2 regions of the Nonomuraea sp. NPDC050783 genome follow, and region 2 is predicted to be linked to the other one. Evidence: riboswitches for the same ligand, from Rfam matches in the RefSeq annotation. Region 2 holds a riboswitch; the other holds the start of a gene.
What was found. Region 2 has a riboswitch for S-adenosylmethionine ahead of AB0H75_RS46485 (50S ribosomal protein L11 methyltransferase). Riboswitches for the same ligand answer to the same signal wherever they lie in the genome.

Region 1: linked by a shared signal. The riboswitch ahead of AB0H75_RS16505 (aminotransferase class V-fold PLP-dependent enzyme) and the one ahead of AB0H75_RS46485 (50S ribosomal protein L11 methyltransferase) in region 2 are both predicted to bind S-adenosylmethionine.

The regions. Positions count from the first base shown of each region.
Region 1 covers NZ_JBFAHK010000005.1:407,358-412,094, reverse strand. Annotated here, with positions in the region: gene AB0H75_RS16510 (DoxX family membrane protein) at 1-78, shown strand, start outside; gene AB0H75_RS16505 (aminotransferase class V-fold PLP-dependent enzyme) at 124-1,335, opposite strand; SAM riboswitch class IV at 1,471-1,586, opposite strand; gene AB0H75_RS16500 (TerC family protein) at 1,745-2,509, shown strand; gene AB0H75_RS16495 (cytochrome P450) at 2,509-3,705, shown strand; gene AB0H75_RS16490 (SAM-dependent methyltransferase) at 3,729-4,691, opposite strand.
Region 2 covers NZ_JBFAHK010000036.1:34,894-39,630, forward strand. Annotated here, with positions in the region: gene AB0H75_RS46470 (NAD(P)-dependent oxidoreductase) at 1-600, opposite strand, end outside; gene AB0H75_RS46475 (helix-turn-helix transcriptional regulator) at 740-1,606, shown strand; gene AB0H75_RS46480 (DUF664 domain-containing protein) at 1,612-2,601, opposite strand; SAM riboswitch class I at 2,856-2,957, shown strand; gene AB0H75_RS46485 (50S ribosomal protein L11 methyltransferase) at 2,965-3,702, shown strand; gene AB0H75_RS46490 (RNA polymerase sigma factor) at 3,726-4,737, opposite strand, start outside.

The sequences.
Region 1 (4,737 bases), on a different contig from region 2:
AGCGACGAGGACCGGCGCGACATCGACGCCCTGGTCGCCGACGACCAGCCCGAGCACCGCAGGCCGCCGAACCGCTGAACGCCCGACGCCCGCCCCTCGTGCCCGGGGCCGCGCCCGGGGCGCTCAGCGGGAGGCGATGTCCCGCAGCGCCTCGACCAGCCGGTCCACGTGCTCCTGCGTGGTGCCGATGCCGATGGAGGCCCGCACGGCCGACGCCGTGCCGTCCTCGCAGCCGCCGTCGGCCGTGCCCAGCAGGTGCCGGACGAACGGGTGCGCGCAGAACTTCCCGTCGCGCACCCCGATGCCGTACTCGCCGGACAGCACCTCGGCCACCTCGCGCGCCGGCCGCCCGGCGACGGTGAACGACACGATGCCCACCCGCGGGTGGTCCTCCCCCCACAGCGACAGCTCGCGTACCCCCTCGATCGAGGCCAGCCCGGCGCGCAGCCGCGCGAGCAGCCGCTCCTCCTCGCGCACCAGCGCCGTCCACCCGGTGGCGGTGAGCGCGTCGCAGGCGGCGGCCAGGGCGATCGCGCCCAGCACGTTGGGGGTGCCGGCCTCGTGGCGCGGCTCGGGGTCGTCGTGCCACTCGGCGTCATCCCCGACCGCGCGCACCGCGCCCCCGCCCTTCAGGTACGGCTCCCCGCCGGCCAGCCAGTCGCCGCGCCCCACCAGCGCTCCGGCGCCGAACGGCGCGTACAGCTTGTGCCCGGAGAAGGCCACGTAGTCCAGGTCGAGTGCGGTCAGGTTGAGCTGCCGGTGCGGGACGAACTGCGCGGCGTCCACCAGGATGCGCGCCCCGTGCCGGTGCGCGATGTGGGCGAGGGCGGCGATCGGCCACAGCTCGCCGGTGACGTTGGAGGCGGCGGTGACGACGAGCAGCTTCGGCCCGTCGATGGCGGCCAGGGCCCGGTCGGCGGCGCGGACGGCCTCGCCGGGGAAGGCGGGCGGGGCCAGGCGGACGGCGTCCGGCCAGGGCAGCAGCGAGGCGTGGTGCTCGGTGTCGAAGACCACGACGGTGGTGCCGGCGGGCAGGCAGCGGGCCAGCAGGTTGGTGGCGTCGGTGGTGTTGCGGGTGAAGATCACCGCGTCGCCGGGGCGGGCGCCGACGAACGCCCGGACGGTGTGGCGGGCCTGCTCGTACCGGGCGGTGGTGAGCTGGGAGGCGTAGCCCGCGCCCCGGTGGACGCTGGAGTAGGCCGGGAGCGCGGCGGCGACGGCGGCGCTGACCGGCTCCAGACAGGGCGCGCTGGCGGCGTAGTCGAGGTTGGCGTAGCGGACCAGCCTGCCGCCCTTGACCGGCACCTCCAGGTCGGCGCCGACCACGGCGGGCACGGCCCGCCCGCTCCCGGGAGCGGGGAAGGGGGAGGGGGCGGGGGTCTGGGCGGGGACGGCGTCGCCGGTGAAGATCGTCAGCGTGGACACGGCACAACTCCTCAAGGGTCATCGGACCCCTGGAGGCGACCACGGAGCCCGCGCTTGCCCGCCACACCTCGTGACGGACCAGGTCTTCACCCGGGGCACCCCGCCGCGGACGCGAGGGTTGCCGGCCAGCTAGCCGGGGCTTGTCGCTGGCGCTCATGACCTACGTCCCGCACTATAACCGACGCCCCACGGCGATACGCAAGTCCGCGAACTTATCCGGAGCCCGGCTCGTTGTGTCCGAAAAGTCAGTGCCCGGACGTTCAGTGCCTGGAAGTTCAGTGCCCTGGAAGGCCGGCCAACGCGTCATGGAGGTGTTCGGATGCTGGATTGGGTGACCGATCCGCAGATCTGGATCGGTTTCTTCACCCTGGTCGCCCTGGAGATCGTGCTGGGGATCGACAACATCATCTTCATCTCCATCCTGGCCGGGAAGCTGCCTCCCGAGCAGCGCGACCGGGCCCGCGTGCTCGGCCTGGCCGCGGCCCTGGTCAGCCGGCTGCTCCTGCTGCTCGCCCTGTCGTGGGTGGTGCGGCTCACCGAGCCGCTGTTCACGGTCCTCGGCCAGGAGATCTCGGGACGGGACCTGATCCTGCTGCTCGGCGGCCTGTTCCTGCTCGGCAAGAGCGTCACGGAGATCCACCACAGCATGGAGCCCGCGCACGGCAAGGACGGCAAGCAGGCCGCCGCGGCCTCCTTCGCCTCGGTGATCGTGCAGATCATGGTGCTGGACGTGGTGTTCTCGCTGGACTCGGTGATCACTGCGGTGGGCATGGTGGACCAGCTCGGCGTGATGATCGCGGCGGTCGTGGTGGCGGTGGCGGTGATGTTGTTCGCCTCCGGGCCGATCAGCCGCTTCGTGGACGGCCATCCGACCATCAAGATGCTGGCGCTGTCGTTCCTGGTGCTGATCGGCGTGGTGCTGGTGGCCGAGGGCCTCGACCAGCACATCCCGAAGGGTTACATCTACTTCGCGATGGCGTTCTCGGTGATCGTGGAGCTGCTCAACATCCGGGTGCGCAGCCGGCACGGCAAGCAGGTCGAAGGGGCTCCTGAGCAGGAGGGGGAGGCTCCTAAGATGAAATAGTGCGCTTTGATCCTTGGAATCCGGATTTCGTAGCTCACCCGTACGGGGTCTACGACGAGCTGCGGCGCGAGGCGCCCGTTCGCTACTTCGAGCCCACCGACCAGTGGCTCGTCCCCCGCCACGCGGACGTCAACGCCCTGCTCAGGGACCGCCGCCTGGGGCGGTCCTACCTGCACGTGGCCACGCACGAGGAGTTCGGCAGGCCGCCGGAGCCGGAGTTCCAGGAGCCGTTCTGGCGGGTGATCAGGGCGGGCATGCTGGACGTCGAGCCGCCGGTGCACACCAGGCTGCGCCGGCTGGTGTCCAAGGCGTTCACGCCGCGCATGGTCGAGTCCCTGCGGCCGCGGGTGCGGGCCATCGCGGGCGGCCTCGCGGACGCGTTCGTGGAGAAGGGCGGCGGCGACCTGCTCGCCGAGGTCGCCGAGCCGCTGCCGGTCACGGTGATCGCCGAGATGCTCGGCGTGCCCGAGTCCGACCGCCACCTGCTGCGCCCCTGGTCGGCCGACATCTGCGGCATGTACGAGCTGAACCCGTCCCCCGAGGCCCAGCACACCGCCGTCCGCGCGGCCGAGGAGTTCGCCGGCTACCTCAGGTCCCTGGCCCGCGCCCGCCGCGCCGCGCCCGGCGAGGACCTGATCAGCGCCCTCGCCCGCATCCCCGAGCTGACCGAGGACGAGCTGGTCGGCACCTGCGTGCTGCTGCTCAACGCCGGGCACGAGGCCACCGTGAACGTCACCGGCAACGGCTGGTGGGCGCTGCTGCGCAACCCGGCCGAGCTGGCGCGGCTGCGCGCCGACCGCTCGCTGCTGCCCACCGCCGTGGAGGAGCTGCTGCGCTGGGACACGCCGCTGCAGATGTTCGAGCGATGGGTGCTGGAGGACATCGAGGTCCACGGCGTGCGCATCCCGCGCGGGTCGGAGGTGGCGCTGCTGTTCGGCTCGGCCAACCGGGACCCGGCCGTGTTCGAGGACCCGGACCGGCTGGACGTGGGCCGCGCCGACAACCCGCACATCTCCTTCGGCGCCGGCATCCACTTCTGCCTGGGGGCGCCGCTGGCCCGCATCGAGCTGATGGAGTCGTTCGGCGCGCTGCTGGACCGCACGGCGGCCCTGGAGCCGCGCGAGGAGCCGGAGTGGAAGCCCGGCTACGTCATCCGCGGCCTGAGCGCCCTGAACCTCACCGCCGTCCCCGCCTGACGGGGACTCCAGGGCGCCGGGGGTCAGCGGCGCTGTTCGAGCCAGCCGAAGCCGCCGAGGCCGGCCGGGTCGATGAGCTCGCCCTCCTCCGACGCCCTGGCCAGCGCCCCGAGATAGCCGCGCGGATCGGCGCCGGCCAGCTCGACGGGCGGCCGGGCGCCGGTCACCCCCAGGGAGCGCAGCACCTCCCGCTGTGTGGACAAGGTTGTGGATATCGCGCCGGCTCGCCGGCCGGCCTCCGCGCACGCGTCGAGCGCCACATGTGCTGTGATATCGCAGGTCCCGTCGGGTATGGGGGTGACGACCGCTCCGTCCCTGTAGCCGGTCAGCGTCCCCCAGAGGGGCCGGTTGTCCACAGGGTGTGCATAATCGACGGCGATCGCCCGGCCCCTGGTGAGGCGGGTGACGACGGCGGCCCACGCCTCGTCGCGCGGCCGGCCGATCTCGGCCCGCGCCCCCACCCGGGGCAGCGGCCACCACCGCTCCACCCACTCCCGGTCGGCCGGCCGCAGCGGCCCGCCGAGGCGCTCGCGGCCCGTGCGGACGTCCACCATGACCAGCCGCGGCCCCTCGGCCGTCTGCTCGGCGACGTCCAGCGGCACGTTGTCGAGCCATTCGTTGGCGACGGCGAGCCCGGTGATCGAGCCGGGCAGGCCGGAGCGCCACTCGACCTGCTCGGGCAGGCCGGCCGGCCTGGGGGACAGGTCGACGGCCGTGACCCGCAGCCGCTCGCGCAGCCCGGCCTCGGCGGCGGCCAGCACGCGGGCGACCAGCGTGCCCTCGCCGGCCCCGATGTCCACCAGGTCGAGCCGGTCGGGCCGGCCGAGGTCGGAGTCCACCTGCCGGAGCAGCTCCAGCACCGCTTCGGCGAAGACCGCCGAGGCGCTGACCGAGGTGCGGAAGTGGCCCGACGGGCGCTCCCGGAGGTAGAAGCCCTCCTCGCCGTACAGCGCCCGCTCCGTCGCGGCGCGCCAGGTCAGCCACATGACATGGACTATCTCACGACTTCCCGTTGGTACGTCCCGTCACGTT
Region 2 (4,737 bases):
CGCCCGGCCGACCTGGTCCAGGTCGAGCCCCGCCGCCGCCGCCATGCTGATCGCCTCCCCGAAGGCCGCCAGGTGCGCGGCCTGCAGGGCGTTGAGCACCAGCTTGAACCGGGTGCCGGCGCCGGCCGGGCCGAAGTGCGACACCTGCCGGGAGATCGCCGGCAGCACGCCGTCGAGCACGGCCGGCCGGTCCGGGTCGCCGCCGACGAGCATGACCAGGTTGCCCGTCCTGGCCCCCTCGGCTCCCCCGGTGACCGGCATGTCGTAGAAGCTCAGCCCGCGCTCGGCGCACCGGGCGGCCAGCTCGCTCACCCACTCGACCGACAGGGTCGCCGAGGAGACGAGCACGGTGCCGGGACGCGCCCCCGCCAGGATGCCGTCGGCCCCGAGCCACACCTGGCGGGAGGAGGCGTCGTCGGCGGTCACCTCGAAGACCACCTCCGCTCCCGCGGCCGCCTGCGCCGGGCCGGCCGCCTCGGGCAGCTCGGGCAGGCGGCCCGGCGTGCGGTTCCACACCACCACGTCGTGCCCGGACGCCGCCAGGTTGGCGGCCATGCCGCGGCCCATGATCCCCAGCCCGACCACTGCGACCTTCGTCATCTCGCGTTCCTTCCGGTGTTCCTCAGGAGGTTCGTTCGACACCAGGCTCGCCGGTCGCGCCGCGCCGCGGCAGGCCCCGCCGAGGGGTGCCCTGGCAGGGCACCCCAGAGCGGCGGGGACGGAGGTCATACTTGTCGGTGTGAGCACGAGGAGCGATTTGGGGGAGTTCCTGCGGTCGCGCCGGGCCCGGGTCTCTCCCCGGGAAGCCGGGTTGCCCGCCACCACCGGGCGGCGCCGTACCAGCGGGCTGCGGCGCGAGGAGGTGGCGATGCTCGCGGGCGTGAGCATCGAGTACTACACCAGGCTGGAGCAGGGCAAGCAGAGCAACCCGAGCCGGCCGGTGCTGGAGGCCGTCGCCGGGGTCCTGCGGCTGGACGACGACGAGCGCCGCCACCTGTTCGGGCTCGCCGGAGCACCGGTCAGGCGCGCGCCCGCCGCGCCCGCCCGGCCCGCGCGCGCCGAGGTGCGCGCCGAGGTGCGCCGGCTCCTGGACATCGTCAGCCCGCATCCGGCCCAGGTCCTCAGCCGGGCCAACGACCTGCTCGCGGCCAACGAGCAGGGCCTGGCGCTGCTGCCGGGCATCGAGGAGTGGCCGGCGCGGGCCAGGAACACCGCCCGCTACACCTTCCTCCACCCCCAGGGCAGGCGGGTCTACGACAACTGGGAGGAGGTGGCCGCCGCCACCGTGGCCCACCTGCGCGCCGTGGCGGGGGCCGACCCCGACGCGCCCGACGTGACCGCGGTGATCGGCGAGCTGGTGGTGAAGAGCGCGGAGTTCGCCAGGCTATGGGAACGCTACGACGTCCGGTCACGCACCAACGGGCGCAAGCGTTTCAACCACCCGTCCGTGGGCCGGATGACGCTGAGCTACGAGGTGCTGGAGGTGGCCCGCAGCGACGGGCACCGGCTCGTGGTCTACCAGGCCGAGCCCGGCACCCCCGACCACGACGCGATGCTGCTGCTCCGGCACGCCGGCACCCCGCGAACCGCCGGCGAACCCGCCTGACCGGCTCACAGGCCGATCGCCCCGTCGATCCGCTCGCGGAGCAGGTCGGCGTGCCCGTTGTGCCGGGCGTACTCCTCGATCAAGTGCAGGAGCACCCAGCGCAGCGACACGGTGCCGCGCCACGCGTCGTGCCCCTCGACGTCGAGGCCGGCCGCCCGCGCCACGAACCGCTCGGCGAAGGCCACCTCGGCCTCCCACGCCCGCCAGGCCGCCTCGATCACCTCGGGGTCGTCCACCGCCCCGTCGAAGTCCCCGTCGGGGTCGGCGTCGGAGGAGAAGACCGGCGGGGCGCTCTGGCCGGCCAGCACGCGCCGGAACCAGCGGCGCTCCACGTCGGCCAGGTGCCGCACCAGCCCCAGCAGCGACAGCGTCGAGGGCTCGACCGAGCGGCGCGCCAGCTCCGCCGGCACCCCCGCGCACTTCAGCCGCAGGGTCTCGCGCTGGGCCCGCAGCATGTCCAGCAGGAGGCGCCGCTCGTCGCCGGTCGCGGGCCCGCCGAACCGGCGATCGTGGCCGCCCGCGGGGAACAGGTCCCCCCTCCTTGCGCCGCCCGCGCCGGATCCGGACGGCCGCCGCGCCGGGGCGCCGTGCAGCGGCAGGTGCTTGGTCAGCGCGGTGACCCGGTTGCGCGGGCCGAGCAGCCCGACCGCGACGTACTCGACCTCCTCGCCGGGGGTGGCGGCGAGCGCGGTGAGGTAGTCGTCGTAGTCGCGGGCCCGCCGCGCCACCTCGTTGAAGCCCACGGCGACCAGGTCCTCCCGGGCGCGGGCCGTCCGGTGCAGCTCGCGCAGCTCCCCTGGCGTGCCGCTCAGCACGGGCACCGGATGCGGGTCCAGCCCGGCGTGCAGGCCGCCCGAGGCGTCCTTGGCGTCCTCCGGCGGCGGGCCGGGCAGCCGTACGCCCAGGCTCAGGCCCAGCACGGCGGCGGCGTTCACCGCCCACGCGTGCGGCAGGTCGGCACGGATGACGACGACCAGTTTCGTGGGCAGGGCCATGCGGGACTCGCCTTCATGATGAGCGGGACGGAAACGCCCAGAAACCTAGCCAGGTGACCGGCAGCCGGGGCTTCCCGGCGAACGTTCGGCCGGAAAGGAGGCCGCTGCGCCGATCGCGCCTGAACTTCGTTCGGCCCGCGCCGGGCCGCGCCGGCCGAATGGCCGCCCCGGCCTGCCGGAGCGCGGCGGGGCGTGCCGGGGCGTGGCGCGGCGTTTGACGGCGTGCGGCGTGACCTGGCAGGATCTGCGCCCGTCGATCATCCAGAGGACCCGAGGGACCTGGCCCCGCGACGGTCCGGCAACCTCCCCGGCGGAGATCCCCCGGGAAAGGTGCCAATGCCAGGAGACGATGAGGGAGTCTCCATGAGCACGTGCCTTGACGTTCCCGACCACGGCGCCCCGTGCCCCGGACCCGCGGGACGGGCACCCGGAAAGGACGGCGGGTCCATCGGCTACTGGGCCGCCGTGGGCCGGAAGCTGGAAGCCGGCCCGGGCGTGCACCGGCCGTCGGCCTTCTCCGCCCTCCTCGCCTCGACCATGCGCGACAGCCGCGACCATGTCGTCGTGGACGCGGGCTGCGGAGCGGGCCTGGTCACCCTGGCCGCCCTGGCCGCCGGGGCCCGGCACGTGATCGCCCAGGACCACGACGCGGCCGCGCTCGCCGACACCGCCCGCAACGTCGTCGCCCTCCTCGGGCCCGGGGCACGGGAGCGGCTGACGCTGTGGGAGGCCGACTGGCGCCTGCTCGCCCCGATGAGCGCCCACCTCCTGGCGGTCAACCCGCCGCAACGCCCGGCCGCGCTGCTGCCCCAGGTGCCGGCCGACCAGCGCCATCTCCACGACGGCGGCGGCGAGGACGGCCTGGACGCCCTCCGGCTGATCCTCGCCCATTCCAGCGCCCATCGGGTCCGCACCACCGCCGCCGCCGTCCTGGACCCGTCCCTGGCGAGGCACCCGAGCTGGACGGGGCCGCGGCTGCTCGCCGACGCCGAGCTGCCCTTCGACCCGGCCTGGCGCAGCCTCGTGCCCGGCCTGCGCGGGCGCGTCAACGTCTGGCAGTTCACCCGGGTGCCCGCGCCCGGGCCCCGCACCGCGCGATGAAGGCGCCGCCGCCGTCCGCCGGGTCACCCCGCGGTGTTCAGGCAGGTGGCCCGCCGCCGCCCCAGATGGGCGCGTTCGGCATCGGTACGGACCAGCCCCAGGGCGGCGTCGAACGCGGCCACCGCCTCCTCGCGCCGGTCCAGCCTCCACAACAGCTCGGCCCGCACCGCGGGAACCAGGTGGTTGGCCGGCATGACCCGCTCCAGGCCCTCGATGAGGCTCAGCGCCGCCTCCGGCGACCCCGCCTCGGCCACCGCGACCGCCCGGTTGAGCCGCACGACCGGTGAGCCGGTACGGCGTTCCAGCTCGGCGTACAGCCGGGCGACGCGCGGCCAGTCGGTGGCGCCCGTCGTGCTGTGCTCGGCGGCGATCAGCGCCTGGAGGTGGTACTCGCCGGACGCCGCCGTGCCCAGCCTGCTCAGCAGGTCCAGGCCACGGCCGATCTCGTCGAGCCGCCACCGGGAGCGGTCCTGGTCGGGCAGCATGACCAGGCGGCCCTCGCCGTCCGAGCGGGCCCCGCGCCTGGCGTGCTGCAGGATCATCAGCGCCAGCAGGGCGAGGACGTCCTCCTGCCCCGGCAGCAGCTCGCCGAGCAGGTAGCCGAGCCGGATCGCCTCCTCGGCCAGCCGGGGCCGCTGGTGGCCGGGGCCCGCGCCGGGCCGGTAGCCCTCGGCGAACAGCAGGTAGACGGCCTTCAGCATGACGTCGAGCCGCCCGGGCAGGTCGCCGGGGTCCGGCCGACGCAGCGGGATGCCGGACTGCGCGATCTTGGCCTTGGCCCGGGTCAGCCTGGCGTACATCGTCGGCTCGGGCACCAGGAACAGGCGGGCGATCTCCGCCGTGCTCAGCCCCGCCCCGAACCGCAACATCAACGCCGCCCGCGCGTCGGCCGACAGCGCCGGGTGACAGCAGGCGAACAGCAGCCGCAGCCGCTCGTCGGCGATGGTGTCCGGGGCGGCGCCCTCCACCGCGGGCGCCGGTCCGGTCACCAGCAGCGGCAGCCGCCGCCGGTCGCCCTCCTCGCGGCGCAGCCGG